DNA from 3 places in the Limnoraphis robusta BA-68 BA1 genome. Region 2 is predicted to be linked to each of the others. Evidence: riboswitches for the same ligand, from Rfam matches in the RefSeq annotation. Region 2 holds a riboswitch; each other region holds the start of a gene.
The links. Region 2 has a riboswitch for cyclic di-AMP ahead of VB836_RS03465 (ArsB/NhaD family transporter). Riboswitches for the same ligand answer to the same signal wherever they lie in the genome.

Region 1 (11,087 bases), on a different contig from region 2:
AAGTCAATCCCCTTTTGTTTGATGTCATCGGGATGATAACCCAGATTTTCGCTAACGCCACGATTAATATAAGAAATCGTTTGCTCTGCCAGATCAAAAATATAGATAATTCCCGGACTCGATTCGGTGATTTGCTCGATTAAATTGCGGCTTTCTTCTAATTCTTTCTGGGCTTTTTTCTCGGCAGATATATCAACAATAATCCCGCCAATTGCTTGTTCTCCATCATTCATCTGTAAGGGATAATAAGTGGCTAAGTAATAGCCTTTTGTATCCGGTTCGCTGGGTTTTGTTCCTTCAATTTCTACATTTTTTACAGGTTTTCCTGTTTCAATCACTTGACGAAAAAACGGTAGAAACTGCTCGGAAAACTGAGGAGTAACTTCTGAAACCGTTTTCCCTAGATGTTCTTCAACCGAGCAATTATTCATCTCAGCCAGCACCGAATTCACCCGCAGAAATCGGAATTGATCATCGATGAGAAATAAACCGACCGGACTACTCTCATAGAGATTTTCCAGTCGGTTATTCGTGTGTTCTAGTCGTTGCTGAATTATTTTAATATCGTTAATATTCACAAACGTCAACACAACACCATCACAACTGTTATCCTCTCGCAGATAGCAATGAATTCGCATCAATAAATGTTCGCCTGTTGTTAATAAAGTCACTTCTCGTTCTAGGGGTTGCTGAGTTTCGATTACCTGCTGTAACAGTTCCATCAAATTAGGACAGTCGAGATTATTTGTAAAATCAAAGATCGAACGATTAATATCAGTGGGTCTAATATTGATCGCTTGGGTCGCTGCTGGAGTAAGTCGGCAAATCTTCAGGTTTAAATCCAGAAATAATACCCCGATATCGGTACTTCTCAGCAAGTTATCAACATCATCTGTGAGGCGAGTAAGCTGTTCAATTTTTGACTGATATTCTGAGTTAACCGTGTAGAGTTCTTCATTCGCAGACTGCAATTCTTCATTGGTACTTTGCAGTTCTTCATTTGAGGCGAGCAATTCTTCATTCATTGCTTGCTGTTCTTCGTTAAACGTTTCTAGTTCTTCGACAACGGCTTGCAAATTTTCTCGGGTTTGTTGGAGTTCATGTTCCAACTCGACAATTCGTTGAGCCGCTTCGGATTCGATTTCATAGCGGATTTCTGGGAGTTGCTGAGATTGAATTGTGGGATTTTCTATTTCTAAGAAGACAATAAAACAATCTTCCAAGCTCTCCAAATTAGGATTATGACCGATCTTCAGTCTCACCATTTCAGACTGATCATTTCGATTGATTTTGATGCCGTTATACAAAACGGGTTCTTGATTTCGTTTGGCTCGGTGTAGAGACGTTGCTAAGGGTAATTTTAAATCGGGATGGATAATTTTACTGATCTCTAAATCCGCCTCACCCAAGCTAATTTCTAAAAGATCAGCAGTATTATAAAAAACATGGATTAATCGATTTTCTCGATTCACTAATACACAAGTAATCAGCCGAGACTCAAAACTCTGTTTAAAAATTTCTTCAAGTAATTGCTCAAACCGGGGTGTATTGGACTTGTTCGGTAAAATTGAATTCATCGAAGTCCTGACAATCGCAGGCTGGCGAGTGACCAATTGGGTGAGCGACAGCTTAACATCTCGGCGTTTGCTGTAGATTTTCCACTGGGTATTGATCAGCATAAACTCCTGATCCAACTCCCCTAAAGATTCAGTATCGCCCAAAAACAAAACCCCTTGGGGCTTCAATGAAAAATGCAGCAATTGCAACACTCGCTGTTGTAACTGCGGCTGCATATAAATCAAAACATTGCGACAACTAATCAAACTCATCTGAGAAAAGCCAGGATTCGTCGTTAAATCATGGGGCGAAAAAATTAGCATTTCCCGCAGCGATCGCTTCACCCGAAAACAGCTATTATCATAAGTAAAATATCGTTCCAAACGTTCAGCCGAAATATCATTGGCAATCGCTTCGGGGTAGATGCCCCTCGAGGCAACTTCTAAGGCTTGAGTATCGAGATCGGTGGCAAAAATTTTATAGTTAATCGCTTTTTCACTGTTGCGGATCGCTTCATTGACTAAAATAGCCATTGTGTAGGCTTCTTCACCCGTCGCACAAGCGGAAACCCAAATTCTCAGTTGATCTTCGGCGGTGAGTTCATTAATCAGTTTCGGTAAAACGTCTTCACTAATAATTTTCCACGCCGACGGATCTCTAAAAAAGCGAGTCGCCCCGATTAAAATATCCTGACAGAGTTTTTGCTGTTCTTCGTTGTTTTTAGCCAAAAATCGAATATAACTATCTATACTTCCCAGGCGAGACAGGGCGAAGCGATGCCCAATGCGACGGTGGAGGGTTGTGGTTTTGTATTGAGAAAAATCCGTTTGTTGTTTTGTGGCGAGAATGTTTAAAATCTGCCCCAACTGCTCTGTCGTAATAAGATTTGGGGCTTGAGGAGAAATCCGTTCATGTCCTCCCAAGTGGGTAATATCATAGACAACCTCAGCCAATTCCACAGGCGAGAGGATTTCATCGACTAAACCGGAGGTAATCGCACTGTTGGGCATTCCTTGAAATTGAGCGCTCTCAGGACATTGAACGAGGGCAATCCCACCAGCCCGACTGATGTTTTTTAAGCCTTCCGCCCCGTCACTTCCCGAACCCGACAGCAAAATTCCGATGGCTCGTTCGTTATATTCTAGGGCGAGGGATTGAAAAAAGTGAGTAATGGGAAGGGGGAGGCCTTCTGTCGGAAAATCACTTAAATACAGGCGATGATCCCGGATATTGAGATAGGTGTGCGGGGGTTGGACATAGACGTTATTTTTGTCGATGGTGCTTTCATTCTCGATCACATTGACGGGTAGCGAGGTTTGGCGTTGTAGAATTTCGGATAGCTGATGTCCGCTATCGGGGGGGTGGTGGAGGATGACAACAAAAGCGGCGTTGGGACTATTGGATAGATTGGCAAAAAAGGTTTGTAGGGCTTGCACTCCCCCCGCCGAGGCGCCTATTGCGACAATATAAAAGTTTTCTTCTTGATCAGATGTATTGGACATCAAACTTGCTCCGCTAAACACATATTCTCACGGTCATTAAGGGCTTTTAGTTTGATACTAACGAGTTTGCGGACAAAGGATCAAGTCGTTGAAAGAGCATTTTTTACTCAAGGAATATGAATCTTTATTCTAGCGTTTTTCAATCTATAGCTGTTTTCAGTTCTGTGAGGTACAACACCGATTGGGTAGAAACCCGGTTTCTGCTAGAAACCGGGTTTCTGGTTCGTACCTCATACGAGCGCACACCGCTATATTAGCCAACTGCAACATTTAGGGATTTGCCAATTAAAACGATCACCTCCAAATAGTTTTTAAACAATTTGCCTAATGTTAAACTTGAGTTAACCAACATCGGTAATGTGGGTGTTGGCATGGTGGTCACAATAAAAGAATGAATAATTGACCACATTAAAACTATTCCTATACTTCCCAAAACAGATATGAGAATAATATCGCTCGTTTTTAGCCACAGGAAAGGAACCAACGCATCAGAAAGCGCGATCAAAGATAATGAAATTCGGGGTGTCATGGTAAACCGTTCAGGTTCTTAGGGTGGGTACTACAAATCAGACCTATACCAACCAAGGAAACTGAATTGACAATCTATCTAATTGTGATTAGAAAGTTGGCGCTTCAGACTCCTCTCAATGCCTACGAAGTTAGCTGACGGGCGAGGGCTGAGAGATGCCCTTCTCATGTCTTGGTCACTCTGTTTCCAAAGACTACCTTTGCGAGATTAGCCCCAAAATTTGGTTCCTCCGTTCCAGCAACACTTGTATTTCACTAAAAAAATTAGTGATCTCAACAAGGGCTTTTATCTGCCGGATTAGGCTGACTGTTTGTTTTATTTTTCTATGCTCATTTTATCTTTATAATTTTTCAATTGTCAACAAGTTTTTAAATTTTTTTGACAGAGAGAATCCGATAAGATTTCCTTTGTGATCTCAGTCAGGGAAACGGATTGATCGAGTAGTCTTTTAATTGTTGTCCGAGATCCTCCCGAAAATTCTCGGATGAGGTATTGTCACCTTTTTTACTGGAAATTTGTATCACAAATTACTAAAATTTGAGAAGCAATGATCAAGCTGTCCGTCAAGCGCTAGTAAAAACACCCATCAATTGCTAAGATGAAAGGCTGTACCTAAAAAACTCCTAAAGTCATGCCTGCGGCAACCGCTCCCACACCGATCAGCTTCCCGTTGAGTGCCGTCGTTGCACAAGAGGCGATCAAACTCGCCCTTTTAATGGCAGCCGTTGATCCAGGACTCGGAGGCGTGGCGATCGCTGGACGTCGAGGAACCGCCAAGTCAGTGATGGCCCGCGCCCTTCATGCCCTATTACCCCCCATCGAAGTCGTCAAAGGGGAAATCGCCAACCTCGAACCCGATCCCGACAACCCCAACCAAGAAACACAAGTTATCCCCGCACCTTTTATTCAAGTTCCCCTCGGCGTAACCGAAGATCGTTTACTCGGTTCAGTGGATGTGGAAAAATCCGTTAGACAAGGGGAAACCGTCTTTCAACCGGGACTCTTAGCGGCGGCTCATCGAGGGATTTTGTACATCGATGAGATTAATTTACTCGATGATAATATTAGTAACTTATTATTAACTGTTCTCACCGAAGGCTGTAACCGAATTGAACGAGAAGGGATGAGTTTTGAACATCCCTGTAAACCGTTATTTATTGCAACTTATAACCCCGAAGAAGGGCCGCTTCGAGAACATTTATTAGATAGAATAGCCATTTCTCTTTCAGCCGATGGCGCCTTAAGTTTAGATCAACGAGTGGCTGCGGTTGATAGAGTCACCAGTTATGCGAGTTCTCCCGAAGCCTTTTTAACTCAATATAGCGAAGATATTGATAACTTAAAAACTCAAATTCTCTTAGCCCGAGAATGGTTAAAAGACGTTAGCATCAAACCCGAACAAATACACTATCTGGTTGAAGAAGCGCTACGAGGCGGAGTCCAAGGACATCGAGCCGAACTCTTTGCCGTGCGAGTCGCCCAAGCTTCAGCCGCCTTTGAAGGTCAAACCGAAGTTCTCGCCGATGATCTGCGACGCGCAGTAGAATTAGTTATCGTTCCCCGTGCAACCGTTATCCAAACGCCACCGGAAGAACAACCTCAGCAACCGCCACCCCCACCGCCCCCCGAACAGTCTGAACAAGACGATGACGTTGACGACGACGAAGATCAAGAAAACCCGGAACCCCCCGAAGAAGAACAGATGAGTATTCCCGAAGAATTTATTTTCGATCCGGAGGGTATTATTCTCGATCCAACTGTGTTATCCTTTGCAAATAAGGCAAACCGTCAGGGTAAATCGGGCAGTCGCAGTTTAATTTTTTCTGATGATCGCGGTCGCTACATTAAACCGATTTTACCCAGAGGAAAAGTTCAGCGAATTGCTGTAGATGCCACTCTCAGAGCTGCTGCTCCCTACCAAAAAGCTCGGCGTCTGCGTCAACCGGATCGCAAGGTGATTGTGGAGTCCGGGGATATTCGCGCCAAACTGTTAGCCAGGAAGTCTGGGGCGTTAGTTGTGTTTTTGGTGGATGCTTCGGGTTCGATGGCACTCAACCGGATGCAGTCTGCTAAAGGTGCCGTCCTGGAACTGCTGAACGAAGCCTACCAAAGTCGTGATCAGGTGGCTCTCATTCCATTTCGCGGTGAACAGGCTGAGGTGTTGTTACCGCCCACGCGATCGATTTCTGCGGCACGACGACGGTTGGAACGTTTACCCTGTGGGGGCGGTTCACCGTTGGCGCATGGGTTAACCCAAGCGGTACGAGTGGGGATGAACGCCAAACAGTCGGGGGATATTGGTCAGGTGGTGATTGTTGCCATTACCGATGGACGAGGAAATGTATCTTTAGCGCGATCGCTCGGTGAACCGATATTAGACGGAGAAAAGCCGGATATTAAGCAGGAATTGTTAGAAATTGCCGCTAAAATTCGGGCGTTGGGGATGCAATTGTTAGTGGTGGATACTGAGAATAAATTTGTTTCAACGGGGTTTGCAAAGGAGTTAGCGAAAACCGCAGGCGGGAAATATTATCATTTACCCAAAGCGACTGAACAGGCGATCGCAGCGATGACTCAAAATGCCATTAAAGATGCGATCGGTTAATGTTTTGATTCGTTTGACTGGGAAATTGTCATTCGTCAACCCTGAAGCTGTTTAATCAAGTTTTGTAGGGGTAATTCATGAATTACCCTTACCAGTTATCAGTTTTTTTACTGTCCCCTGTATCCGGTTCCTTTTTATAGCATTATTTTTTGAATTTCATATCACTATTAAATCCAAACAAAATTACTCCGGTATTTATTAGGGCTTGAATTTTAGGTTTTTTCAATACAATTAAAAATATTGTTAGGAAAAATGTGCTTCAGACAATCTTTAATTTTTCTTTAAAAAGATATCATTGACTTGAAAAAAATATAAAATTACTTTTCGATAAAAAAATAAAGAATGTCTTAACGATTGAAAGCTTAAAACACCATCAAGAACCCGGAAAAAGCGCGATCGCGAACGTTAGAATTAGAAGAATTGTTGTCAGAACAGTCAAATCCGGAAAATGTACCGTGAACCTCTTGAGTCTGATGTGATTTTAGTTGTAGATGACAAGCCAAGCAACCTAGAGACTTTATATACTATCTTAGAAAAGGTCGGTTTCCGGGTCTTTGTCGCTCAAAATGGAGAAAAAGCAATCCAGATTGCAGAATCTATCCGTCCCCATCTGATCTTACTCGATGTGATAATGCCAGGTATAAATGGGTTTGAAACCTGTCGTCATTTGAAAGCTAAACCCGCGCTCCGAGAAATTCCAGTCATTTTTTTGACGGATCTTTCTGAGACAATCAATAAAGTCACAGGTTTTGAAGTGGGCGGAGTTGATTACCTCAGCAAACCCATTGATGAAAACGAACTGTTAGCCCGTGTTCGCACGCATCTAACGCTTCAGCAAATGCAGCAGCATCTCGCCATCCAAAACCGCACCCTGCAACGAGAAATTAAATCTCGTCTTCACATTGAACATCAACTTCAGGAGCGGACATTTCAGTTAGAACAAGCGCTCAACTTTCAAGCTGTAGTTGGAGAGATTACCGAAAAGATTCGGGATAGCTTAGATGAAGAACAAATTCTGCAAACGGCTACCGAAGAATTAGCGAAGGTACTGGGGATTAATTGCTGTCAAATTGAACTGTACAACCCGACTCAAACCCAAGCGATAATCGCCTATGAATACAGCAGCATCCTACCCAAATGTCAGGGAATGACGCGACAGCTTCAAGATTTCCCCGAACTCTATCAACAATTGCTGCAAAATATTCCGTTTCAATATACAGAAGAAATACCGCTATCGAGTTCTCAAAAAAACCCCCAAACTTGTTTAGCTTGTCCGATTTTTGAAAATCAGGAAGTTGTGGGGACTATTGGGAACTTACGCTTACTGAAACCTTGTCACGAAGTATTTGAAGATTTGGAAGTTCGTCTGGTTCAACAAGTAGCGACTCAATGCGCGATTACCATTCGTCAAGCTCGGTTGTATCAAGCAGCCCAAAAGCAAGTTCAAGAGTTAGAAAAACTCAACCGAATTAAGGATGAATTTCTCAAAACCATTTCTCACGAACTGCGAACCCCGATGAGTCGGATTAAACTCGCAACTCAAACTCTTGAGAAGTTTCTCGTAGACGAATCAGTGGTACAAAAATCTTCTACCTTTAGTAAAGTTTTAGACATTTTTCGTCAAGCTTGTCAACGACAAAATCAACTCGTTGATGATTTGATTAGTTTGTGTTATCTCGAAGCGAAAGCAGAAACGCTCGTCTTTGAATGGGTCGATTTAGAAACTTGGCTTCCTGAAATTATCCAGCCGTTTCTCGAACGAATTCACAGCCAAAAACAACAGTTAAATCTCGATATTTCCCCGCAGCTTCCCTTACTCAAATCAGATATTTCTATACTAGATCGGATTGTCAGAGAGTTGTTGGATAATGCTTGTAAGTATACACCCTTTGGAGAACAAATTACGGTTTCTGTTCGGGCGAGTGATCAGATGATCGTGTTGAGCGTTATGAATACAGGAATTGAAATTCCTCTTGATGAACAACAGCGAGTTTTTGATCAATTTTACCGCATTCCACATCATGATCCTTGGCAATATGGCGGAACGGGATTAGGATTAACTTTAGTGCAGAAATTGGTCGAACTGTTAGACGCTTCGATAGAACTGGAAAGTTATGCAGGTTTCACTCAATTTTCGGTGAAATTTCCCAAAATTTGTATTGAACCTGCATCCTGTTTTAACTCCGTTTGCCAACCTCCGTTTACGGTGAATCTCGTCTCCAGTCAACCTTGTAAATGTCAACGTTAAACGACTGTTTTTTCGATGAATTGACCTTGACTTCTGAGTGCATCTAAAAAAGCATAAATAGCCGGAGAATGCAGGGCATTTTTCAAAACGGCTACCCCAATGACTCGTTCTAAATGAGAGGGTAAATCACACACTCGAATCAGAGGAGGTAGAGGTTCAGCCGCCAGACGAGGCAAAATTGCCACCCCTAATCCTTGCATAACCATACCGACAATGGTGGAGTCTTCCCGAACTTGGTAAGCAATATTCATCGGATAGTTGGATGTTTTCAGATAAACCGAAATTAACTGAGCGCAACAATGAACCCCGGTCATTATTAACGGATAAGAGGCTAACTGTTCCCAACTCAATTTTCTGCTTTTTATGGTATAATTAGGAGGTAATAAAACAATATAATCATCGCGTAAAATTTCCCAGGTTTCAAACTCATGACTCGCCGGAAGATAGGTAAAGCCAATATCCGCCCGTCCTTCTCGCAGGGCTTGTTCCATATCGACAGTATCATCCATTTCTGTTAACGTAACGGTTACTTGGGGAAAATGAGCCGAAAAACGAGCAATAACTGTAGGTAAAATATGAGTGGCGATACTGCGAAAGCAAACAATACGAACTTTGCCACTTTGTAATCCTTTTTCGCGATTGGCTTCTGTCTCAATATTTTGCAACAAATACTGAATTTGACGGGCTTGGGTGACAATTCGTTCACCAACTGGAGTCAAAGACGCCCCATATCGTCCTCGTTGCAGAAGAATCACCCCTAACTCTTCTTCTAAGGTGGCGATCGCATGGCTGATGGTAGATTGAGAGAGATTAAGCTGAAGTGCCGCTTCACTAAAGTTTCCACTGTCAGCGATCGCGACTAAAGCCCGCAGTTGGGAGAGTTTTAACCGTTGAGAATTCATAGCGTCTGCTCCCGATGTTAGAAAAATTGATGGCTATCTATCGATTTTATCGATAAATGTCATAGATAGAATCCGTTGATTATAGATCCAGTCAAAAGTTACAGTAAATTTATCAGTCAAGGGATAAACTAAAAAGCCAATTTGAGGGGATGTTAATCATGGCAAATTTTACCAATGTTTCCGACCGAGATCGCCTAGAAAGGTTGTGGTATCAACAACAAAAAGACTTTCGGATTTCTGCACAGCTTAGAGAACTTATTCGCAAAGCTTTTTATTGGCTGATCACAGGTCTAAGCGCCGCAGATGACATTCAAGTTTGGACTTGTTCAGATCGCTTGGGTAATACTTACTGGAATGCTTACGATCCGATTTATGATCGCTTTCTCTCACGGGCTTCTGAAACGGAACTGCGACTTTGGTTAGAGCAACGATACAATCGGTAATTTTCCCGTATAGCAATCATAAATCATTGGTGAATACTCACAGCCTCAGAAAAGTAGGGGCTATTGATAAATTGCCCTTACGCCGGTTCTATATCTTCTATTTTAAAGTTAATTAAGTTGGAGTTTTACGGATGATTAGGATCACCTCTCAATTCAATTCTAAGCATAAAACAGAGTTCCCTTTAAATTCTCGTTTTAGCAATCAATCGCTCAAAATCTATGATGATGTCAGGGGATTTTTGAGAAGATTTTGGCAGTTTAGCCTGTATTATGGAGAATATATTGCCAAAAGTTCCCCTTCTCCAACTACCTCTGTCAAGACAAGCCCACTCACGAATAGTCAGCAAAGTATGGAATGAAGCCTGTTAATTCTCCTGTACTAAGCACCCCCCTCAGATCAGCAAGCCGTGAATTAGGCGTTCTATCTTGAGGGGGGTGTTGTATTAGTGCTAGAATGTTAAACTACCGAGAAACAGATGTGTAGTTCGATCCAGAAGCATCGCTGCCGGAGTACACCCATCAGTTTTTCGTCTTTTTCCGTGAAACTTGGCAAGAATAAGTCTTGTAGGGATGATCCCCTTCTGGTAAAATCTAAAGCAAAAGTTAGTATAAAATACCTAGCTTGCTACTTCTTGAGGCCATCTGTCAGTCAGGAGTCAGCCAACAGCCTTGTGTTGCTTATTGCTCCACTTTCGGGCATGGCTGTCAATAAACTGTCCTGATGTTGGTCTGATTTCATATGCTCAAAATAAAGCTATTGAGCTTGTAAACAGTTTTTGATGGTTAGAGGGAACCTATGGTGAGTAAGCCGGATCGTGTCGTACTTATTGGCGTTGCTGGAGATTCTGGATGTGGAAAATCTACATTTTTACGTCGTATAACAGACATTTTTGGGGAAGATTTTGTTACCGTTATTTGTTTGGATGATTATCACAGTTTAGATCGCAAACAGCGTAAAGAAACTGGAATTACAGCTCTTGATCCGAGAGCCAACAACTTTGATCTGATGGCTGAACAGATCAAGGCGCTGAAAAACGGTCAGTCAATTATGAAGCCAATTTATAACCACGAAACGGGGATGATTGATCCGCCTGAGCGGATTGATCCCAATCATATTGTTGTGGTTGAAGGGTTACATCCCTTATATGATGAACGGGTGCGCGAACTTCTCGATTTTAGCGTCTATCTTGACATCAGTGATGAGGTCAAAATTGCTTGGAAGATTCAGCGCGACATGGCAGAACGGGGTCATCGTTATGAAGATGTTTTAGCCTCAATTAATGCCCGTCGTCCTGATTTTG
Region 2 (11,087 bases):
GTTAACGGCTAAACCTGCTAAAAATGCCCCAACAATTTGATCGATCTGAATAATTTGAGCGCCAACAGAAGCGAGAAATACTGATAATAAAACAAATAAGAACTGATTGCCTTCTTCACTGCCATTTCTTTTAAAATAGGCTTTTCCAGCCCAATCAAAGCCAAATAAAACGACAGCCGAATAAATCGCTAGGCTTCCGAGTTGCCAACTCAAACTATAGAGTGAAAATTCTCCGGCTTGAACGGACACACAAATTGCCAAGACTAATAAAGCGCTAATACTGGTAAAAATCGTAGCACCAACACTAATAATAATTGGTTCTGTATCAATCAGTCCTAAGCGTTGAACAATGGGATAAGCCAACAGCGTATGAGAAGCCAGTAAGGAACCAATTAAAATAGCCGCATTCCAACCAAAGCCGAACCAAAGCCCAATAGCAATTCCCGCCAGCATGGGAAAAATAAAGGTAGAAATTCCAAAGCCTATCGCCCGATCTTTTTTGCTTTTAAACTGGGCGAGATCAATTTCTAAACCCGCTACAAACATCAGGTAAATTTTCCCGATGTCTGACAGCAGTTTCATGGTTTCAGATTGAGAATCTAATACGCCTAAACCATGTTCACCTAAAACTACACCTGCTAATAATAATCCCACGAGTCCAGGAAGACGGAGACGTTCAAACCAGGGCGGTAACGTCAGAGAAACGAGTAGTAATATGGTAAAGATGACAATGGGGCTGTCTGGTAGCCAATTGAGTAGTTGCATGGTTGGCATTCACGAGTCAAAACCAATACCAACGATAACCCATTTCAAAGAAATCAACAACTGAAGTCAATTTCAAAAAAAGGATTATGACTGTTTGAGAAACATAACTCCAACATATATTGCGGCTGCTACCAGTTGAACTCCCATGACTGGTAATCCGTATTTGAGGAATCTTTGAAATGAAATTGTGCGTCCATGTTGTTCAGAAATCCCTGCTGCCACAATGTTAGCAGAAGCCCCTAATAAAGTGCCGTTGCCGCCCAAAGTCGCACCATACATCATCGCATAAAATAAAGGTAAGACTTCAACCGGAAACTGTCCTTGAAAATCTACGGCTAATACTTCAGGCCCGGCTAAACCGACATTCACTAAATATTGTTTGAGAAGGGGAACCATCGCCACGACGAGGGGAATATTCGGAACAACACTCGAAAGAATACCGACAAAAAACAGTAAAAGGATTGAACCAAAAGCAATATTTGTACCCACGACAACGGCTAAAACGCCAGACAAATTATTAATGACCCCGGTTTTTTGGAGTCCTCCCACTAACACAAAGACAGCCATAAAGAAGAGTAAGGTACTCCAGTCAATATCCCGGAGAATATGGTTGATCGAATCAATATGACTATGATGGGATAATAGCAGGGCTAAAGCTGCCCCTAATAACGCTACAGCCCCCGGTGAAACAGGAATCGGTAAGGATTCTCCGATGATAAAAAAGGTGATCACAAAAGCTGCAATTAGACCTCCTATAGCTAAGGTTCGGGGATGATTAATTTTAGGGAGAGAAAGTTTATCAATATTTTTTAATTTGGCTCTCCAGATTTTTGGGAATAAAATAGGCAGTAACAGAATTACACTTAAAACCGCTACCGCACCGCCTAAGCTGAGGCGAAATAAGTAATCTGTAAAACTCATGTTAATCGCATCTCCGACGATATAGGTTGCCGGATCACCGACTAAGGTTAATAATCCTGCACTATTGGCGATAAAAACCATTAAAATCAACAATGGCACAAAGTCAATTCCGATTTGTGTCGCCATTGGTGGAATGAGAGGTGCGAGTAACATGACCGTTGTCGCGTTGGGAAGAACGGCACAAATCGGGGCGGTAATTGCTACAATTCCCAGAAGTAATCGCTTTCCTTCTCCTTTAGAAATCATCACCATTTTTGTCGCTAGATAGGCAAAAACATTAGTCGGTTCAAAGGCACGAACTAACACCATAACCCCAAAGAATAAAGCAATAGTTGCATGACTTTGACTAATATAATCGACGGCTTCTGTCAAGGTCATTACATGAAGAAAAACCAAAATTAAGGCACCTAAAAGTGCAGCAATGGTTAAGTGTAGAAAATCTGTCGTAATGAAAAACATTACGGCGATAAATGTTGTAGCTGCAATGAAAGGCTGAAAATTACCCATAGATAGAAAATGATCCATAGCAGTAAACCTGATAATTAGTGGTGTTGGAGGGTTCAACTTGGCTGTGACGATTTAGGTAAGTCTAAAAAAATACCTAACATTCGATGGATAGCCTAAAACTTGCAGTTAGGTTTGAGGAAAATTAAACCTAACTAACTGACTAGAATTATTAAGTTTGAGTAGGGTTGGAAAAAAGTTAAATCCAACCCCTAAAAAATTTATTTTTCACAATGCCTCAATCAAACAAACAGGTACACAGAAGCGAGCAGTACCAATGGTTGCAACTGAGAGAATCAAGACATTGTAATAGTATACGTGTCGATTCTTCAGTCTCCCCTCAATGCCTACGGAGTTAGCTGACGGGCTAGGATTGAGAGATATCCTTCTTGACTCATCGGGAGTCAAAGATAAGCCCCAAAAAGTGGTTCCTCCGCTCCCCATTGTTCTAAGCAGGAATGCTGAGAAGATAATGAGAGATTAGGCTGACTTGCTCTTGATGAACGTAGCGTAACATATTTTTTTTCAGAAGGGAAGATCTGTATAGAATTAATTAAGATTAGTTAATCAAATCCCCAGCTTCATCAAGAAACGGGGGACTTGTATTACTGATTAAACAAGATTACAGGGATTGAGTTTACCACCATTTGCGATTCCCTTCTTCATCAACACGGGCTTGACGAATGACATCAGAAATCTCTTCAGCATCTCGGACATGGTGTAATGCTTCTTTATTCCCATCTTCATCTTCTACGATAAAATAAGTGGGAACAACAACATGATCTCCAGTCACATCGGGCGCATCAACAGCCACTTGTTTAGCCTTTTCTTCGACAGACATCGACTCATCAATGCGATCGCCAGGGTTTGCTGTTAAGCGATTTCCCTTTTCTTTTAATTCTGCTTTTTGTTGACGTTTTTGTTGAGGATCAACTTCCTCGGGGTTCATCGGTTGTTGAATATCGGAATTTTTTTGATCTTCGTTTCTGGTATCACTAGGCATTACTTTAATCTCCTTTTATCAGGATCTTCAAAAATTGACTTTTTTTTACTGTAGTCAATTTATGCCTAGACTTTCATCTTGCTTTAGGAGTAATCTTTCAAAATTCCTAAAAATTATCCTCCTTCTTCAGAGAGAAAGAAGCGATAAAATATCTCTTCTCTCTCTATTAAAATCTACCTATTACTTCAGGGTTCTAAACCATACAGCCAGACAATTAATAGGGGTGTAACAATTGCCATCAATAAATTCAGAGGTCCACCGACGCGCAAAAAGTCAACAAACTTGTATCCTCCAGGCCCATAAACCATTGTATTAGTTTGATAGCCAATGGGTGTCATAAAGCTATTAGAAGCAGCAAATGTCACCGCAAACATAAAAGCCAAAGGGTTGAGATTTAACGTTTCTGCAACTTGTACAGCAATGGGAATCATTAAAACAACTGAAGCATTATTAGAGAGAATTTCGGTTAATACAGAGGTTGCAGCAAAGAAAAAGGTTAAAATCCAATAGCCAGAAAGATTACCGCCTAATCCAGCAATGAAATTCCCTAGTAATTCTGTAGCGCCAGATTTATCCATTGCTGTTCCTAAAGGAATCAAACCTGCTAACAGAAAAATCACATCCCAACGTACCGCCCCGTAAATTTCCCCGGGTTTCAGACAACCTGTAACAATCATTAAAATTACGCCTGTTAAACCAGTGATTAAAATTGGCAGCCAGTCAAAGGCTGCAACCCCAATCACAGCCAGGGTAATTAATACCGCAATCAGGGCTTTATCGGTGCGAAGGGTTTCGACATCTTGTTGTTCTAAAACCAGGAGTTCTCGGGTTGTTTGTAAACCAATAAAACTCTGTTTCGGCCCTTGAACCAATAACAAATCACCAAATCGTAAGGGAATTCGACCTAAACGACCTCGCAATAATTCAGCCCCTCTACGAATGGCTAAAACCGTCGCATTATAGCGTTGTCGAAAGCGTAATTCTTTCAGTGTTGTGCCAATTAAACGGGAATTTGAGAGAATTAATACTTCCCCAATTTTCTCTTCTTCAGTGGTTAAAATTGATTCAATTTCTTGGGTTTGAAACTGTACATCGGGTAACAGACTTAACCCTCGTTCTTCGCGGATTTTGAGTAAATCATCTTTCCCACTACGAACGATCAAAATATCTCCAACCCCTAAAACTTTATCCCCCAAGGGTTGAGAAAAACGCATACCATTTTGAACAATTTCTAGAACATCCAAATCAAACTTACGTTGAATTTCACTGCCACTGAGAGTTTGTCCAACTAGACTGGAACGGGGTTTGATAATTAATTCACTGAGGTAGTCTTTAATGTCATAATCTTCACCAATAAATTCAGTCGCAAGCGGTTTGCGATTCGGTAAAAGTTTAGGGGCGATGAAGGCTAGATAAACTAAACCGATCAGAAAGGTAAGAATTCCCAGTTTGGTAAATTGAAAGATACTAAATTCACCATATCCTAGTTTTTTAGAAACCCCACTGGCTAAAATATTGGTGGAAGTTCCAATTAAGGTAATCATCCCGCCTAAAATGGTGACAAAAGAAAGCGGCATTAACAGCTTAGAAACTGATATTCGTTGTTTTTTGCACCAATCTTCGATAATCGGTAAAAAAATCGCGACAACAGCAGTATTATTGATCAAACCACTAATCGGGCCAACAATAACTCCCATCGCAATAATTTGCTGAGTGAGGTTATTTCCGCCCCATTTGGTTAACCCATCTCGGGCAATTTGTACGACTCCAGTGCGAGTAATTCCAGCACTGAGAATAAACATTGCCATGACGGTAATTGTTGCCGAGTTGCCAAATCCTGCAATGCCTTCTTCGGGTGTTACTAACCCGAATATCATTAAAACAACAGCGACACAAATTGCTGTAGTATCGACTGGAAGCAATTCAAAAATAAAACAAGTTAATGCAATGACTAAGATCCCGAGGGTTAAAACGATTTCCATACAATTTGCAATCAATCTCGATAAAATGACTAGGGAAAAAGTAGACCAAGAGCAATCGTTAAACTCGCAATTATTATTCCTTTTTGGCGACCAAAACTAATAAATAGTCTTCTTTGAGTCAACCAAAACATCACGCTTCCGCTCGTTCCCCCTACGAGCAGAGTAATCAAAGCAATGGAGAGAATTTTGAGCCAAGTTACAGGCAGAATAATGGCAGCAAAAGCCAAAGTTAAAACACTCAGTATCGTTAAAAAACTGCACCCAATTAAAATTGTTTCTAGGGAATAAAAACCCATGCTAATTCCCGCAGCCATCATTCCCAGTCCGATCATTATCGGTGTTGTTGGGAGTTGAATGACATCAAGATACCAACTAATTCCCTGGGAGATGGAAAATAATAAGATAACTTCTACCCATTCTGCTATTTTGATTGTGTGATCAACTTCAAGAGCAGATTCGGATTTTACTTTACTCATTCTATTCGATAGATATCGGATTGTCTATAGAGAATCCCCCGCCAAAAGCAGGGGACTCTGAAGAGATATGTTTCGATGTCAGAAGTTTATTGAGACTGGGGAAATTTCCCCAGGGGATGTTATCTGATTGAAATTCTACTTAGAATTACTGTGCAGGCTGTTCTACAGTGGGTTCAATCTCTTCAGTAGCTTCAATCTCTTCAGTAGCTTCAATCTCTTCAGTCGATAAGGACTCTTGGCTGGTGCTAGACTCCACTTCAGTCATATCGGTAGAACTCTCTTCAATGACAGTATTTTCTTCTTCAATAACACTGGGTTGAGAAGCGTCTGAATTTTCAACTTCAGGAGAAACAACCGGAGTGGCTGAATAGCCTGCATCGGATGAATTTTCAACCGCTTGAGTTTCAGGAGTATCAACAGAAGACTGAGGAGAAGTGGTTGCTTCAGGAGAAGGAGAAGCGGGTGCTTCCGGTGCGGGAGAAGTTTCGGGTGCGGGAGAGGTTTCGGTTGCGGGAGGAGTTTCGGTTTCAGGAGTAGTAGAAGTTTGTTGACAAGCGGTGAGGGTGCCGAAAGAAACAGTGGCGAGGATAGCCAATACCAAGGAAACTCGTTTCATTTTTTCTCCTTTAAGAGTCATTAATCTAGCAGTTTAACAGTTGAGTTCTGTCCCTTTGGACAAATTAAGCTCGCCCTAGAATAAGGCTTGTTTGAAGGAATGTCAACCTATCGTGAGGAGTAAGTTGAACATTTTAAAAACCATGAGAAAATAGAGCCGATGTTAAAGCCCTAGCATCGTCATAATTCAAAGGTTAATTCTATCACGGTTAATCACCTTTGTTGTCTGGTATTTATTCCCGAATTGATTAACACCCTAACCTGAGAGTTGTAAAGACCGACTTGCGATTAACTTGGTTTAAAATCACAGACGTTTCGTTACTCAAGCTGACATTTTCTGAGTAAACGATGAGTGAAGACGATGCCAAGTTATTGCGTTTACGTGTCGTGCTGTACCGAACCGATTACAGAAGTTTGGCTTCTGTGATTTAGTCTATCATCTGCGCTGTCATCGTCTCCTAAAAAGGGATATTGATCTAGGCATTTAACCTTAGAACGAGATTATACATCAGTTAAAAATTTTGGTCAATTTTTTTGACTCACTTTCGGGGAACCTGGGGTCAGCAGTTATTTTCGAGTTTTCCACCAACGTTTAACCAATTTTTCCATTTCTACCCAGACAAACATCAAGCTACTAAACCCAATACAAATCGCAAGTTCTGTCCCATTTAACCAATGCGTCCCAAAAAATCCCCGTAACGGTGGGACATAAATCAGTAACAACTGTAAAATGGTCGTCAGGCTAACGGCTGCCAATAGATAGGGATTGGAAAACGGATTAAGTTGTACCGTTAAACGAGTATCGGAACGCACGGCCAAAGCATGACCCATCTGAGCAAGACATAAGGTGGTAAAGACCATTGTTTTCCACCGTCCCGCATCACCGCTAGTTTGCGCTTCTCCATGCGCCCAGACCATTAAGACAATCGTTAAAATCGAGAAAACGATGCCAATTCGCACCATATAAGCCCCCAACCCTCGGGCAAAAATACTCTCACGGGGACTGTAGGGGGGACGCTTCATCACGCCCGCTTCAGCCGGTTCAAGGGCTAAGGCTAAAGCGGGTAAACCATCTGTGACGAGGTTCATCCACAAAATTTGCAAGGGAGTCAACGGAACTTCTCCCAAACCCAGTAACGGAGCGGCAGCAATCGTTAACACTTCCCCAATGTTACTGCCCAAAATATACTTCACAAAGCGCCGAATATTGCTATAAACCACCCGCCCTTCTTCGGTTGCCGCTACAATCGTCGCAAAGTTATCATCCAGCAAAATCATATCACTGGCTTCTTTGCTGACATCGGTTCCCGTGATGCCCATCGCAATGCCAATATCAGCCTGTTTGAGGGCGGGTGCATCATTAACGCCATCGCCTGTCATCGCCACAAATTCCCCACGTTTTTGTAAGGCTTGGACAATTCGCAGTTTGTGTTCAGGGGCTACCCTCGCATAAACACTCACCTGTTTGACTTGTTGTTCGAGTTCGGCTTGGCTGAGTTGCTGTAACTGTTGACCTGTCAAAACGGTTTCACCAGACTGAGAAATGCCCAATTGTTGAGCCACAGAAGTCGCGGTTAACTGATGATCTCCTGTAATCATCACCGGACGAATTCCGGCTTCTCGACAGCGTTTAACGGCTTCTCTGACTTCCGGGCGAGGTGCGTCGAGCATTCCGACCAAACCCAGCCAAATTAATTCTTGTTCGCTGCTGTCTTCATCGGGACTGGCGGGTAAATCGTTTAAAGGTTTGTAAGCAAAGCCAATGACTCGCAGTCCTTCGGCGGCTAATTGGTCATTTTGTTCTAAGATTTGCTGACGGTGTTCAGGTTCAAGGGGAATGCTTTGGTCTGCGGTTTGAACGTGATCGCAACGTTCTAGAATCAGTTCGGGTGAGCCTTTCGTAAACATTTGAAAGTGAGCGTTTTTCTTTCGGATAGCTGCATCTGCATCTTGACAAATGACGCTCATGCGTTTGCGTTCGGAAGAAAAGGGAATTTCCGCTCGACGAGGCATTTGTGCATCCCAAGTGGATTTTGAGATGCCGGCTTTTCCTGCGAGGGCGAGTAAGGCGCCTTCTGTGGGATCGCCTAAAATCGTCCAAATATCGTTGTGGTGTTTGAGTTGAGCATCATTACACAACACACTCGCCACGCATAACGGTTGAAGTTCTTGCTGGTGTTGGGGGGTTAATCGGGGTTTGTCTTCTGGGTTCAATTCCTCATCGCGGGAAATCCGATGCAGAGGTTGGAACTCACCCCAGGGCGCATAACCTTCACCTGTTACGAGAAACGCATGATTGAGGGTTCTCACCCACTGCACAACCATTTTATTTTGGGTGAGGGTTCCGGTTTTATCGGAACAAATGGTGGTGACTGAACCCAAGGTTTCCACGGCGGGAAGTTTGCGAATTAACGCATTGCGGCGTACCATGCGTTGAGTTCCAATGGCCAGGGTGACGGTGACAACGGCGGGTAAACCTTCGGGAACAACGGCTACCGCCATACTCAGGGACACTTCGAGTAAATGTTCAAAATATTCAAACCCAGCACGAATCATCCCACCGATGACGACAATTGCCACTAAAAGTAGTGAACCTGTAACCAGCACGTTTCCCAGTTGCGACATTCGCTGTTGTAGGGGGGTGGGTTCGGTTTCGACAGACTGAAGCATAGCAGCAATTTGCCCCAGTTGGGTCTTCATTGCGGTGTCTGTCACTAGAACTTTTCCCCGTCCACCGACGACTTCGGTACCTTGGAAAACCATGTTAATCTGATCGCCCAGGCTGGCATCTGCGGCTAATTCTGTCTCTGCGCGTTTGCTGACGGCTTCGGCTTCTCCGGTGAGGGTGGCTTCTCGCACTTGCAGGTTTTGGGCTTCTAGGAGGCGACCATCGGCCGCGACTTGGACTCCGGCTTCGAGAAACATGATGTCGCCCGGAACTAACTGTTGAGAGTCGATTTCTATTATTTCGCCGTCTCGCAGGACTCGCACTTTAGGGGAGGACAGGTTTTTGAGGGCGGCTAGGGCTTTTTCGGCGCGACTTTCTTGAAAATAACCCAGTAAACCGTTGAGAATGACGATTGCAAAAATGGCGATCGCATCTTTGGGAAAGTTGTCATTTCTCAGATCAAGGACGGCGGAAACCACGGCTACGGCGATCAGCATCACCAGCATGATGTTGGTGAACTGATCCCATAATATTTCTAAAGGTTGGCGTCCAGAGGTGGTTTGAATTTCATTGAGACCATATTGCTGTTGTTTTTGCCTAACTTGCTGCGGGTTTAAGCCCTCTGTGGGGTTAATGTTCATCAACTGCAAGGCCGACTCAATGGACTGAGTATGCCAAGTCATTGGGGAGTTGAGTGAGGAGCGATCGCCAGATGGAGAGGAAGATTGAGTCGATGCCATGAGGAGTTAAAAGCTACCAAATCACTATAGGAAGTTTACAAACCTGCCCGTACCCAAGTCCGAATCAAGGGATAAATGTCTTTGCTTATTCTTGATTTTAGCGAAGAACTTAATCTTAGAGTTAAAACATCATTTTTTTTTAAGTAAAAACCTATTGTTGCTGAGTAGATTCTACCAGTCGAGCCGGGGTAACATCAAATATGACTTTTAAAGATAATGTTAATTCTTGCTTAAGAAGTTCTTCAACCAGGGCGACTTCTTCGGGAGTTATGGCATCGATTGATCGAGCCGTGACCAAAACAGTTGGGGGTTTTCTACGCCAGCTAATAGTGACACGCTCCACTTCAACATCGGGTCGATCTACGAGGGAACGAGTCACTAATATTTCTCGGATTGAGTTATTAATTTGGGCATGATTCACCAGTTGAAAAAAACGAATTCCTAGCGGAATGACTAGCATCATTATTAGGAATAAAGAAACACCCCAAGACAGGGTTCTGGCTAACTCGCTACTTCTGGCGTATCCGGCTACAACATAGACGACTAAACAAGCGAGATTAATCCCGATTAAGTTCGTGATATACAACAAACTCGCTCCTAAAGCAGCATCCCATGTTCCCTGAGAAATTGCAATTCCAACTACACAAATCGGCGGCATTAATGCCACTGCAATTGCGGTTCCGGGAAGGGCATCTCCCACTTTGGGACGAATTTTTGCATAGCCGCTAACCCCTCCGGCGACAATCGCAATCAACAGATCTATTAAGGTCGGTTGTGTTCGGGATAAAATTTCTGAACCAAATTCAGGAATCCGAATAATTAGACCAGCAAAACCAGAAAATAAGAGGGAAATTAGAGTTCCAACAATAATCGATTTACCACTCAAACGGAGTAGTTTTAAATCTCCCTCTAAAGTGGCAAAAGACATTCCTCTTAAGGGTAACATTAGCGGTGCGATAATCATCGCACCAATGATAACTGCTGCACTATTAATGAGTAAACCTAGTGTGGCAATCAAGCAAGAACTAATGGTTAAAACCAAATAGTTTTGAGTTAATTTTGCATCAGTTAATAGAGATTCTCTTAGTTTCAGAAATGGGACAGATTCTAAGGAAAAATCTACATCTTTAATCAGTTTATGATTTTTTCGCATCAAAGATTATTTAGCACTAGGTTTTCCAATTCATACCCCAAAAATCCTATTTATTCTAAACGGTATTTTATAGATTGACAAGACTGACGGAGGTTGGATCTCTAGTTCAAAGGAGAAGCCGAAAAAACAATACAGGGTTATAGAGACGGTTATTAAAACTTGTCTATTTTTCATCTATCTAAAGATATAAATTTAACAGTTAAACCCTGAAAGAGATTTTCCTAAACCCTAAAAACTCTCTAGATTTTAATCGGCTCAAT
Region 3 (10,259 bases), on a different contig from region 2:
CCCTCTACCACAAAATGATGTTTTTGATATTGGATGTAAAGTGCCTGAAAGCTTGCTAACAAGGCATTCATACCTTCGCAAATCGGCCCTGTAACAGAATGGTCTAATAAAATTGGGTTGTCACCCATTTCGCCCAACTGACGCACCGGACTTTGAATCTCAGTCATGCCTTGATTTCCTCGCAGTAAGTACCGTTATTGCCAATAGACTTAGTTTATAGAATTGTGAACTGACTTGTCAATCTACCTTAAAGCCTGATTCTGCCTATATTAGAAGGAATTTCGAGCTATTGACTTTTTTCACCCAGCCTATTGAGAAATATTTTTATTTAAGATATGCTAGAGATTAAAGACTCAATCGGAAAAACTTTGACGAAGTTCCCGATATCAGGGTCAGGACTAAGTAGAAATTAGTTGCAGTTGGTACAAGTAATGAATTCATCACAGTTACAGCCCGAAAATAGCGAAGTCATCGAGGTTAACTGCTGGGCCGATCGGTGGCAAGTCTACAGACGCTTACAAGAGCTAGGAATCCCTTGTTCGTGCGAGGTAGAGCAACCCCTGCGGGTACAGATCAATAACCCAAACCAAGCCGTTCAACTCTCCAGCGTTCTCAAACAGTTCACCGCCTCTCGTGGAGAATTAGTCCAGAGTTTAGAACGCTCTTGGAATACAGAGTGCGACTAATTGCGATCGCAGGGTGTCGATCAACTCCTCAATCAATCAGGGCGTTCCCTCTCAGAACGTCTTTACCCGGACAAAAAACCCACACAACTTACAACTACTCTGAAACCAATGTCCAAAACTGACACACAAATCACGGAATTCAATTTTGATGGTCAAGTGACCTATGTATTCTTCGATGGCAGCAAACCCAAATATCTACAATTGATGACATCTGAAGGGCTGCATCTGATCAAACTCTCCAAGGAATCTCGTTCAGTGTGTGAACGTTTATTGATTCCCGGTCGGCAAGTTCAAGTCAGTGGGATGAAAAAATATGATCCCAAAAGCGGTAAAATTAAACTCCAAGCTGAACAAGTGATGGCTCTAAACGCTACAGGTCAGCCCAACAGTTCACCTTGTGCATCTCAAAAAGAAGCGAAAAAAACCTGTCCAGGTAAAGCCCAAATCCTTATCTGTGACAAGTCTGACTGTCGCAAAAAAGGTGGAAACCATCTGTGTTCTGCCTTAGAAACCGTCGTTAAAGAACGAGGACTCGAAGAACAAGTCACCATTAAAAAAACAGGCTGTCTCAAACGTTGTAAAGCAGGCCCTAATGTGGTGATGATGCCCGACAAAACCCGCTACAGTCGGGTTAACCCCAAAGAAGTTCCTGAGTTAATCGCCAAGCATTTCTAAAAAAATCAAGGACAATTTTTGATTAAAATGCCTCCATCTGGGTAGAGACGTTCCATTGGAACGTCTTCGCGTTTATTTAAGGGTTCCGGGGGAGGTGGGGTGGTTGACTCCCTCAAGCCACATGAGATCTAGGCTTCCCCCTGTTCCCTGTTGCCTGTTCCCTGTTGCCTCTAAAAGCATGAGATCTAGGCTTCCCCCTGTTCCCTGTTGCCTGTTCCCTGTTGCCTCTAAAAGCATGAGATCTAGGCTTCCCCCTGTTCCCTGTTGCCTGTTCCCTGTTGCCTCTAAAAGATAGCTTGCTTGTAACACCCTCAGATGAGAAGATTTAATCTGTGGCCCCAAGATAATTCTCAGCATTGTTGAGGAAACTCTAAACCCTAGCTTAGGAACAGACAAACTGTTAAATCTAGGCGGGATCGCATTCGATCAGGTGTGCGGGGAGTGAGAACGGGCAGCCAACGGCGATCGCTCTAGGCAAAAAAGTACCTGTTTCCACGCTCGATGCAACCCAGACCGGAAAGCCACCGAACAGTCACCAGTAGGGGCGGGTTCGGCTCAGATCGATCGTCTCTGCGAAACAACCTCAATCAACCCGCCCTCACACCTCACCCGTGTTTACGGTTGGCTGTTCACGCTCACACGTTCATAAAGTATATAGAAACGATAACTATGGCTGTTGCAACCCAATCACTCGAAGAACTCTGCATTAACTCCATCCGCTTTTTAGCGATTGATGCAGTACAAAAAGCCAACTCTGGCCACCCCGGATTGCCGATGGGCGCTGCACCAATGGCCTTTGTGTTGTGGGATCGCTTTATGCGGTTTAACCCCAAAAACCCCAAATGGTTTAACCGCGATCGCTTCGTCTTGTCGGCGGGTCATGGTTGTATGTTGCTGTATTCTCTCCTACACCTGACAGGTTTTGACAGTGTTCCCCTCGATGAAATTAAACAATTTCGTCAGTGGGGTTCCAAAACTCCTGGACACCCAGAAAACCACGTTACCGAGGGTATTGAAGTCACCACAGGGCCGTTAGGACAAGGGATTGCCAATGCAGTGGGACTCGCTTTAGCTGAAGCCCATCTCGCCGCTACCTTCAACAAACCAGACTGTCAGCTTGTTGATCACTATACCTATGTGATCATGGGTGATGGCTGCAACATGGAAGGAATTTCCGGTGAAGCCTGTTCTCTAGCAGGACACTGGGGCTTAGGTAAATTAATCGCTTTCTACGATGACAATCATATTTCGATTGATGGTCATACTGACATCTCCTTTACCGAAGATGTATCCAAACGCTTTGAAGCCTACGGTTGGCACGTTCAACACGTTGCCGATGGTAATACTGACTTAGAAGGGATAGCCGCAGCCATTCAAAAAGCGAAAGAAGTCACCGATAAACCATCGCTGATCAAAGTTACGACAATTATTGGTTACGGTTCTCCCAACAAAGCCGATACTCACGATGTTCACGGCGCTGCTTTGGGTAAAGATGAAGTCAAAGCCACTCGTGAACATTTGGGCTGGGAATACCCGGAATTTGAAATTCCTGAAGATGCCCTCAACCACTTCCGCAAAGCCATTGATAAGGGTGCAACTGCTGAACAGGAATGGAACCAAATCTTGGATCAATATAAATCCAAGTATCCCGAAGAAGCGGCAACTTTTGAACGGATGTTGAGTGGTAAACTCCCCGAAGGTTGGGCCGATGCACTGCCAAAATATACCCCCGAAACCAAAGCGGATGCAACTCGGAACCAGTCGGGTGCCACATTAAATGCGATCGCTAGCGTCTTACCGGAATTAATCGGGGGTTCCGCAGATTTAGCCCCCTCCAACAAAACTCTACTCAAAGGGTTGGGTGACTTCCAAAAAGGTCAATACCAAAACCGTAACGTTCGCTTCGGTGTGCGTGAACATGGCATGGGCGCGATTTGTAATGGCATTGCCCGTCATGGTTCAGGGTTAATTCCCTACGGTGCAACCTTCCTGGTGTTCACTGATTATATGCGGAACTCCATCCGTCTGTCGGCCTTGGCAGAAACGGGTGTCATTTGGGTAATGACTCACGACTCCATCGCCTTGGGTGAAGATGGCCCAACCCACCAACCCGTTGAACATATTACCTCTCTGCGGGCTATTCCTCAACTGATTGTGATTCGTCCGGCGGATGGAAATGAAACCTCTGGGGCCTATAAAGTCGCCGTAGAGAAGGCAAAAGCGGCACATCCGATGTCAACGTTGTTAGCCTTTTCTCGTCAGAATTTGCCCAATTTAGAAGGCAGTTCGATTGATATTGTTGCCAAGGGTGCGTATATCCTTAGCGATAACAGCGATGGCACGCCGGATATTATCTTGATTGGTACAGGCGGCGAAACTTACCAATGTGTGGAGGCAGCCGTTAAACTCCGCGAAGAAGGCAAGAAAGTTCGGGTGGTTTCCATGCCTAGTTGGGAGTTATTTGAAGAACAGGATGCAGCTTACAAAGAGTCTGTTTTCCCGAAAGCCGTTAAGAAGCGTTTAGCGGTGGAAGCGGGTATTAGCTTAGGTTGGAGCCGTTATGTAACCGATGAAGGTGCAACCATCAGCGTTGATACCTTTGGGGCGTCTGCTCCCGGTGAAGTGGTTCTGGAGAAGTTCGGCTTCACGGTTGAGAATATTATCGCTCAGGCGAAGGCGTTGTTAGGTTAGAATCCCTCTAAATCCCCCTTAAAAAGGGTTAGATCCCCCTAAATCCCCCTTAAAAAGGGTTAGATCCCCCTAAATCCCCCTTAAAAAGGGTTAGATCCCCCTAAATCCCCCTTAAAAAGGGGGACTTTTAACCTACACTCAACCTCCCTAACCTCCCTAACCTCCCTTTTTAAGGGAGGTGCCGCAGGGGTCGGGATCTAAAACTTATAAAAATGCGTCGCAAATATTTATGTATTTCAGATAAGCTAAATAAAATAGCCGCGCTCTATAGGGAATCATAACGATGAGCCTGTATATTCAATATATTCGAGAGATCGAAGCTGCTATGCAATCAGGAAATGCAACAGAACACACTCATCGTCCCGCACTCAAGAATTTAATTGAATCTTTTCGTTCTGGAATTGTCGCCACAAATGAGCCAAAACGAATTAACTGCGGTGCGCCAGATTTTGTGATTTCTCAAGGACAGTTTATTAAAGGATATATAGAAGCCAAAGACGTTGGCGTTTCTCTCGATAAAACTCAAACAACGCCTCAACTCAAGCGATATTTTAATGCTTTGGGTAATTTAGTTTTAACAGATTATCTAGAATTTCGCTGGTATGTTCGGGGAGAACTTCGCTTAAAAACCCAAATTGCAAAAGTTAGCAAAAATAATCGCAAGCTAGAGCCAGATCACGAAGGAATTGAACAACTTGATCAACTTTTAACTCAATTTCTAGAAGTTAGTACACCTCAACTGAATACACCCAAAGAATTAGCGCAACGCATGGCAAATTTAGCGCAATTAATTCGAGATGCGATCGCAACGGCTCTATCCGATCAGGATAAAGGAGGAATGCTCAGAGAGCAACTGGAGTCGTTTAAAAAGGTATTAATTAAAGATTTAAACCAAAATCAATTTGCAGATATGTACGCCCAAACGATTTGTTATGGGTTATTTGCAGCCCGATGTAATACCGAGAGTCCTGAGAATTTTTCACGGGAAACTGCGGCGTTTAAACTTCCGAAAACTAATCCTTTTCTTCGCAGTATTTTTAGTCAAGTTGCGGGGCCAGATTTAGATGATAGAATTGTTTGGGCGGTGGATGATTTAGTAACAATATTGCGTCAGACAGATATGGCAGAAATTCTCAAAAATTTTGGGAAAAGAACCCGTCAAGAAGACCCGGTTGTGCATTTTTATGAAACATTTCTGGCGGAATATGACCCTAAAATGCGAGCATCAAGAGGGGTTTACTATACGCCCGAACCTGTAGTTTCTTATATTGTCCGTAGTGTTGACTCTATTCTGAAAAATAAGTTTGGAATTTCTAAAGGGTTAGCTGATGCAAAAAAAATACAGGTTCCTAACCAAAATGGTGAGGGAACTCTAGAAACCCATAAAGTATTAATTCTCGATCCAGCAGTGGGAACGGGAACTTTTATGTACGGTGTAATTGACCATATTTATGATAGTTTTAAAAATCAAAAAGGGATGTGGTCAAGTTATGTCAGTCAACATCTACTTCCCCGTTTATTTGGATTTGAATTATTGATGGCTCCCTACACCGTTGCACACATGAAGTTGGGGTTACAGCTTCAAGAGTTGGGATATGATTTTAGTTCAGATGAACGGTTAAGAATTTATTTAACAAATACTTTACAAGAAGCTTTTCAAATTCCGCCAGCAGATGGATTTTTAAATCGAATTCGAGATGAAGCAGAAGCAGCAAAAGAAGTCAAGCAAGATATTCCTGTGATGGTTGTATTAGGAAATCCGCCTTATTCAGCAGTTTCTATGAATACCGATCCTTGGATTGTTGGATTGGTCAGAGATTACTATCAAGTTGATGGTCAACCTTTAAAAGAACATAACTCACAAAATTTATTGGATGATTATGTTAAATTTATTCGTTTTGCTCAACATCGAGTTCGTTTAACAGGTGATGGAATTGTTGCATTAATCACAAATCATGGTTATTTAGATAACCCAACGTTTAGAGGAATGCGTCAAAATTTGATGCAAACCTTTGATGAAATTTATGTTTTAGATTTGCATGGAAATAGCAAAAAGAAAGAGGTCTGTTCAGATGGTTCACCCGATCAGAATGTGTTTGATATTCAGCAGGGTGTCGCGATTGGAATTTTTGTTAAGTATCCTGAAAGCAGTCAAAAGCTTGCTACAGTTTATCATGCTGATTTATGGGGAGTACGGGAGTTATATGAAAATCAGTCTAAAGAAAAAAAACTGATAAGCGGAAAATATCATTGGTTAGCTGAAAATGATGTGAGTTCAACAGATTGGGAAATATTAAAACCAGAATCATCTTTTTATCTATTCAAACCTCAAGATAAAAGACTACTACCAGAGTATCAAGCCTATTGGAAAATAGCTGACATTTTATCTTCAAACTTAACTGGCGTAAAAACTAATCGAGATAAACTATTAATTGATTTTGATTTAGAAAGTCTTAATCAAAGAATAGAAACTTTGCAAAGCGATCAATATACTGATATTCAAATTAAAGAAACATATAGTTTGTCAGATGATCGCTACTGGAATACTTACAGAGAAAGGAATAAAATTAGAGCTACAGATTGGCGGAAAAATATTATTCCATATCTTTATAGACCTTTTGATCAGAGGTATTTACTATATCAAATTAATCTCATTCAAATTGGACGTGGAGGTGCTGGATATAATATAATGCAACATATGATTTATGGTGATAATTTGGGATTAATAACATCTCGTCAACAATCACAACAAAGAGAGTGGACTTTAGTAGGAATTACAAAATTTGTTACAGATAACTGTTCTATATCTAGTAATACAAAAGAGAGAAGTTATCTTTTTCCTCTCTATCTTTACCCCACTGATAACCCCACATTATTTGATTTACAACCCACTAACGCACCTGGAGGTCGCCGCCCTAACCTTTCATCGGAATTTATTCAAGACTTCTCAACTCGCCTAGAATTAGAATTTATTGCAGATGGAAAAGGCGACAAACACCAAACTTTTGGCCCCGAAGATATTTTTAATTACATTTACGCCATCTTTCATTCTCCCACCTACCGCCAACGTTATGCAGAATTTCTCAAAATAGACTTTCCTCGGGTTCCCCTAACATCCAACTCTGAATTATTTTGGTGTTTGTGTGAAAAAGGCGATCGCCTCGTTAACCTGCATCTGATGAAAGTTACCGCAACAGAAATGACCAGTTATCCCGAAGACGGAGATAATAAAGTTGAAAAAGTTCGTTATGTTGAACCGAAGCAAAATCAACCCGGACGAGTTTATATTAACAAAACCCAATACTTTGAAGGAGTTCCGTTAGAGGTTTGGAATTTTTATGTGGGAGGATATCAAGTCTGTCAAAAATGGTTAAAAGATCGAAAAGACAGAGTGTTAGACTTTGACGATTTAGAACATTATCAAAATATTGTTACAGCCTTAAACGAAACAATGATATTGATGCAGCAAATTGATGATATAATTAATCAATATGGCGGTTTTCCAATCGAATAAAAAACTCACCAAAAACTCACCCCTCTTTTTAAGTGGGCAGGGGGGATCAACTATGACCAATCTAAACGATAGCGACTTTGATCTTCCCTATAACCCGGCTTTAATTGCTAGGGCAGAACTCCGCTTAAGTTTGAGATTTTGAGAGAGATTCGTTACTCAATCCCCACGTTACAATTCTTCAAAAACTGTTAACTGAAAAAACTGTAATCCGGACTCTATTTATCCGGGACGAGTCGCCCCTTTTATATCTTTAGACAGAGTAGACATTTTTCATTCAATGCTATAATAGTTCAGAAAGAATAGCAAGCCAGCCTAATTCGAGCAGAATTTCTCAACTTCTACAAGAGCAGAGAAACTTTGTGAGAAACGGAGGAACCAAAAATCGGGGCGAATCTCGCGCAATGTAACCGAGAGAGGCACCTTCCAGCCTTAGCCCGTCAGCTAACTTCGTAGGCATTGGAAGGAGAACCCAATTGCAACATTGGATCTCCTTAACACTCGCTAAATCACCACACAGATAAGGAGACAACTTCATGCGGAAACCGATGTTGATGCGTTTACAGAGCGTACTTGGCTGCGATGACTTGACACAGCAAATGGTGCTATTACCTCAAAACAAAATCTCTCCACGTCGAACAGAATCCTCTAACCTCACCCTGAATATTGTCGTGGGTTATACCGGATCAGATCAGAGTCAAGCGGCGCTGGATATGGCACTTTGGATCGCGCATCAAACCCGTTTAGTCAAGCAAAATCCCGTCTTAGTTCATATTGTTTATGTCATTGATCAGGTTCAACCCGCAACGATAGAAAAAGCCGATCATATTCTTTGGCAAGCACGCTGTTTAGCCAGTGAATGGCGGGGTTCTCTGGATGCTCATTTACGAATTGGTAATGTTGCGACTGAACTCAGTAAAACAGCCCAAGAAATGGATGCTGAGGTGATGTTACTCGGATGTCGAACCTTAAAACATCCGTTGGTTAAGCAATTAGCAAATCAAACGCCCTGCCCCATTTTAGGATTATTACCAAAAGAGTTGAGCGTTGTCTCTTCCGATTAATTTGTCATCATGCCTATCGCTGGAATGCAGATGTTATTATCATCGGTAATAGCGATCAGCAGACTCCAAAAGCCACCAAAGTGCAATCACTCCAGCAAAGCCTGCAAGCGGCAATAAAAAGCGTTAAACTATCATTACGATCATCCATCTTAGGATAGATTTGACCGATAGGATTATCACCGTTGATTCCAAGCATTTTCTGCATCTAAAAGCGCTTGTTCGACGGTTTTTTCGTTTAACATTGCGGCTTGTAAGTTATCATAAATAATCTTTTGCAGTCTTTTGATATCTTTTAAGGGGGGGAGTAAAGTATCGGTTTCATCCATTTGTTTTGCACTAATAATTCGGGCTTGATCTTCTTGGGTATTTCGTCCTTGAACGGGTCTAAAATGACTATCTTTTAAGGCTTCAACCGTCGAAGGTAATACATTTGCGACTTTTGCAAAAGCGAGTTGATTGGTAGAATTGGTGACAAACAAGGCAAATTTTAACGCATTTTCAGGATTAGGCGTTTCTCTCGGAATCACTAAATTCATCACCGCAACGCTTTTTTTCCCGGTTTCTCCGGTAATTTGTGGGGCGGGAGTCGAAACTTTAGCAATAGTGGGAGCGTTTTCTGCAATGGCTTTAAAAAACTGTGGCCCTGATATTAAAATAGCGATTTCTCCCGCTTGATAAAGTTCAATTGCGCGTCGATGTCCTTGAGTTAAAACTTCTTGAGGAAGCAGGTTATTTTGATATAAATCTACCCAATATTGAAAGGCGGCTTTTCCTTCAGGACTGTTAAAGGCTGCTTTTCTTTGTTCATCAACTAACTGCACCCCCATTTGAACTAAAGATTGTAAAACCTGAGAAGAATCTTCGGGAACAAAGGATACAAACAAGGCATATTTACCTGTTTTTTCTTTAATCGTTTGAGCGAATTCGGCGAGTTCTGTATAAGTTGTAGGTGCGGTTTTTAATCCTGCTTTTTGAAATAACTCTTGATTATAGATCGTAATTTGTGTTGTTAAATACCAAGGAACTCCATAATTTTCTAAGCGGCAATTATTTTCTTTACATCTTTCAATACTATTGGCTTTTAAAATATTCGGTAAATATTGCGATCGCACCTCTTCTGGTACTTGTTCATTTAAGTTTAACCAAGCATTTCGTCCGGCGAGTAAAGCGGCAAAATCGGGGTTTAAATTCACCACATCCGGCGCTGTTTTTGCCGAAACAGAAGCTAAAATTCGACTTTCCATCGCTGACCAAGGCACATCGACCCAACGAATTTTTAACTCAGGATTTTCCGCTTCAAAATTCGCAATTAATTGGTTAAAATAATCAGTAAACTGCGGTTGAAGTTGCATCGTCCAGAATTCGACTTCCTGACGATTATCACTGGCATTATTATCAGAACTAACCGTTGCACAACTGACAACAAAACTCAGCAATAAACCAACTAAAGCAAAAATTCCAAAGCGTTTCCAGGGGTTCAGACGTTTCATGGCTTGGGGGGATGTTGACTCGCAAGATAGGACGAAAATTGAGGATATTTGTTTCTCGAGATAAATGTGCCGGGTGACAACTAATAACTATACTGCTAAGAGCAGAAATTTTTTGCTGTCATTCACCCTATTATCAGCAGTA

Region 1: linked by a shared signal. The riboswitch ahead of VB836_RS05245 (hypothetical protein) and the one ahead of VB836_RS03465 (ArsB/NhaD family transporter) in region 2 are both predicted to bind cyclic di-AMP.
Region 3: linked by a shared signal. The riboswitch ahead of VB836_RS23770 (universal stress protein) and the one ahead of VB836_RS03465 (ArsB/NhaD family transporter) in region 2 are both predicted to bind cyclic di-AMP.

Annotation. Positions count from the first base shown of each region.
Region 1 is NZ_JAYGHR010000007.1:30,330-41,416, forward strand. It holds gene VB836_RS05240 (CheR family methyltransferase) at 1-3,059, opposite strand, end outside; gene VB836_RS05245 (hypothetical protein) at 3,313-3,588, opposite strand; cyclic di-AMP (ydaO/yuaA leader) riboswitch at 3,693-3,838, opposite strand; gene bchD (magnesium chelatase ATPase subunit D) at 4,220-6,193, shown strand; gene VB836_RS05255 (hybrid sensor histidine kinase/response regulator) at 6,642-8,441, shown strand; gene VB836_RS05260 (LysR family transcriptional regulator) at 8,438-9,343, opposite strand; gene VB836_RS05265 (hypothetical protein) at 9,502-9,786, shown strand; gene VB836_RS05270 (phosphoribulokinase) at 10,583-11,087, shown strand, end outside.
Region 2 is NZ_JAYGHR010000004.1:76,083-87,169, reverse strand. It holds gene VB836_RS03470 (cation:proton antiporter) at 1-774, opposite strand, end outside; gene VB836_RS03465 (ArsB/NhaD family transporter) at 850-2,211, opposite strand; cyclic di-AMP (ydaO/yuaA leader) riboswitch at 2,520-2,655, opposite strand; gene VB836_RS30300 (hypothetical protein) at 2,828-3,193, opposite strand; gene VB836_RS03455 (SLC13 family permease) at 3,379-5,175, opposite strand; gene VB836_RS03450 (hypothetical protein) at 5,205-5,651, opposite strand; gene VB836_RS03445 (hypothetical protein) at 5,797-6,267, opposite strand; gene VB836_RS03440 (cation-translocating P-type ATPase) at 6,834-9,674, opposite strand; gene VB836_RS03435 (DUF389 domain-containing protein) at 9,826-10,827, opposite strand.
Region 3 is NZ_JAYGHR010000081.1:9,489-19,747, forward strand. It holds gene dpsA (DNA starvation/stress protection protein DpsA) at 1-167, opposite strand, end outside; gene VB836_RS23750 (Asr1405/Asl0597 family protein) at 432-686, shown strand; gene VB836_RS23755 ((2Fe-2S) ferredoxin domain-containing protein) at 795-1,361, shown strand; gene tkt (transketolase) at 2,031-4,052, shown strand; gene VB836_RS23765 (type ISP restriction/modification enzyme) at 4,336-7,566, shown strand; cyclic di-AMP (ydaO/yuaA leader) riboswitch at 7,902-8,037, shown strand; gene VB836_RS23770 (universal stress protein) at 8,100-8,627, shown strand; gene VB836_RS23775 (ABC transporter substrate-binding protein) at 8,804-10,117, opposite strand.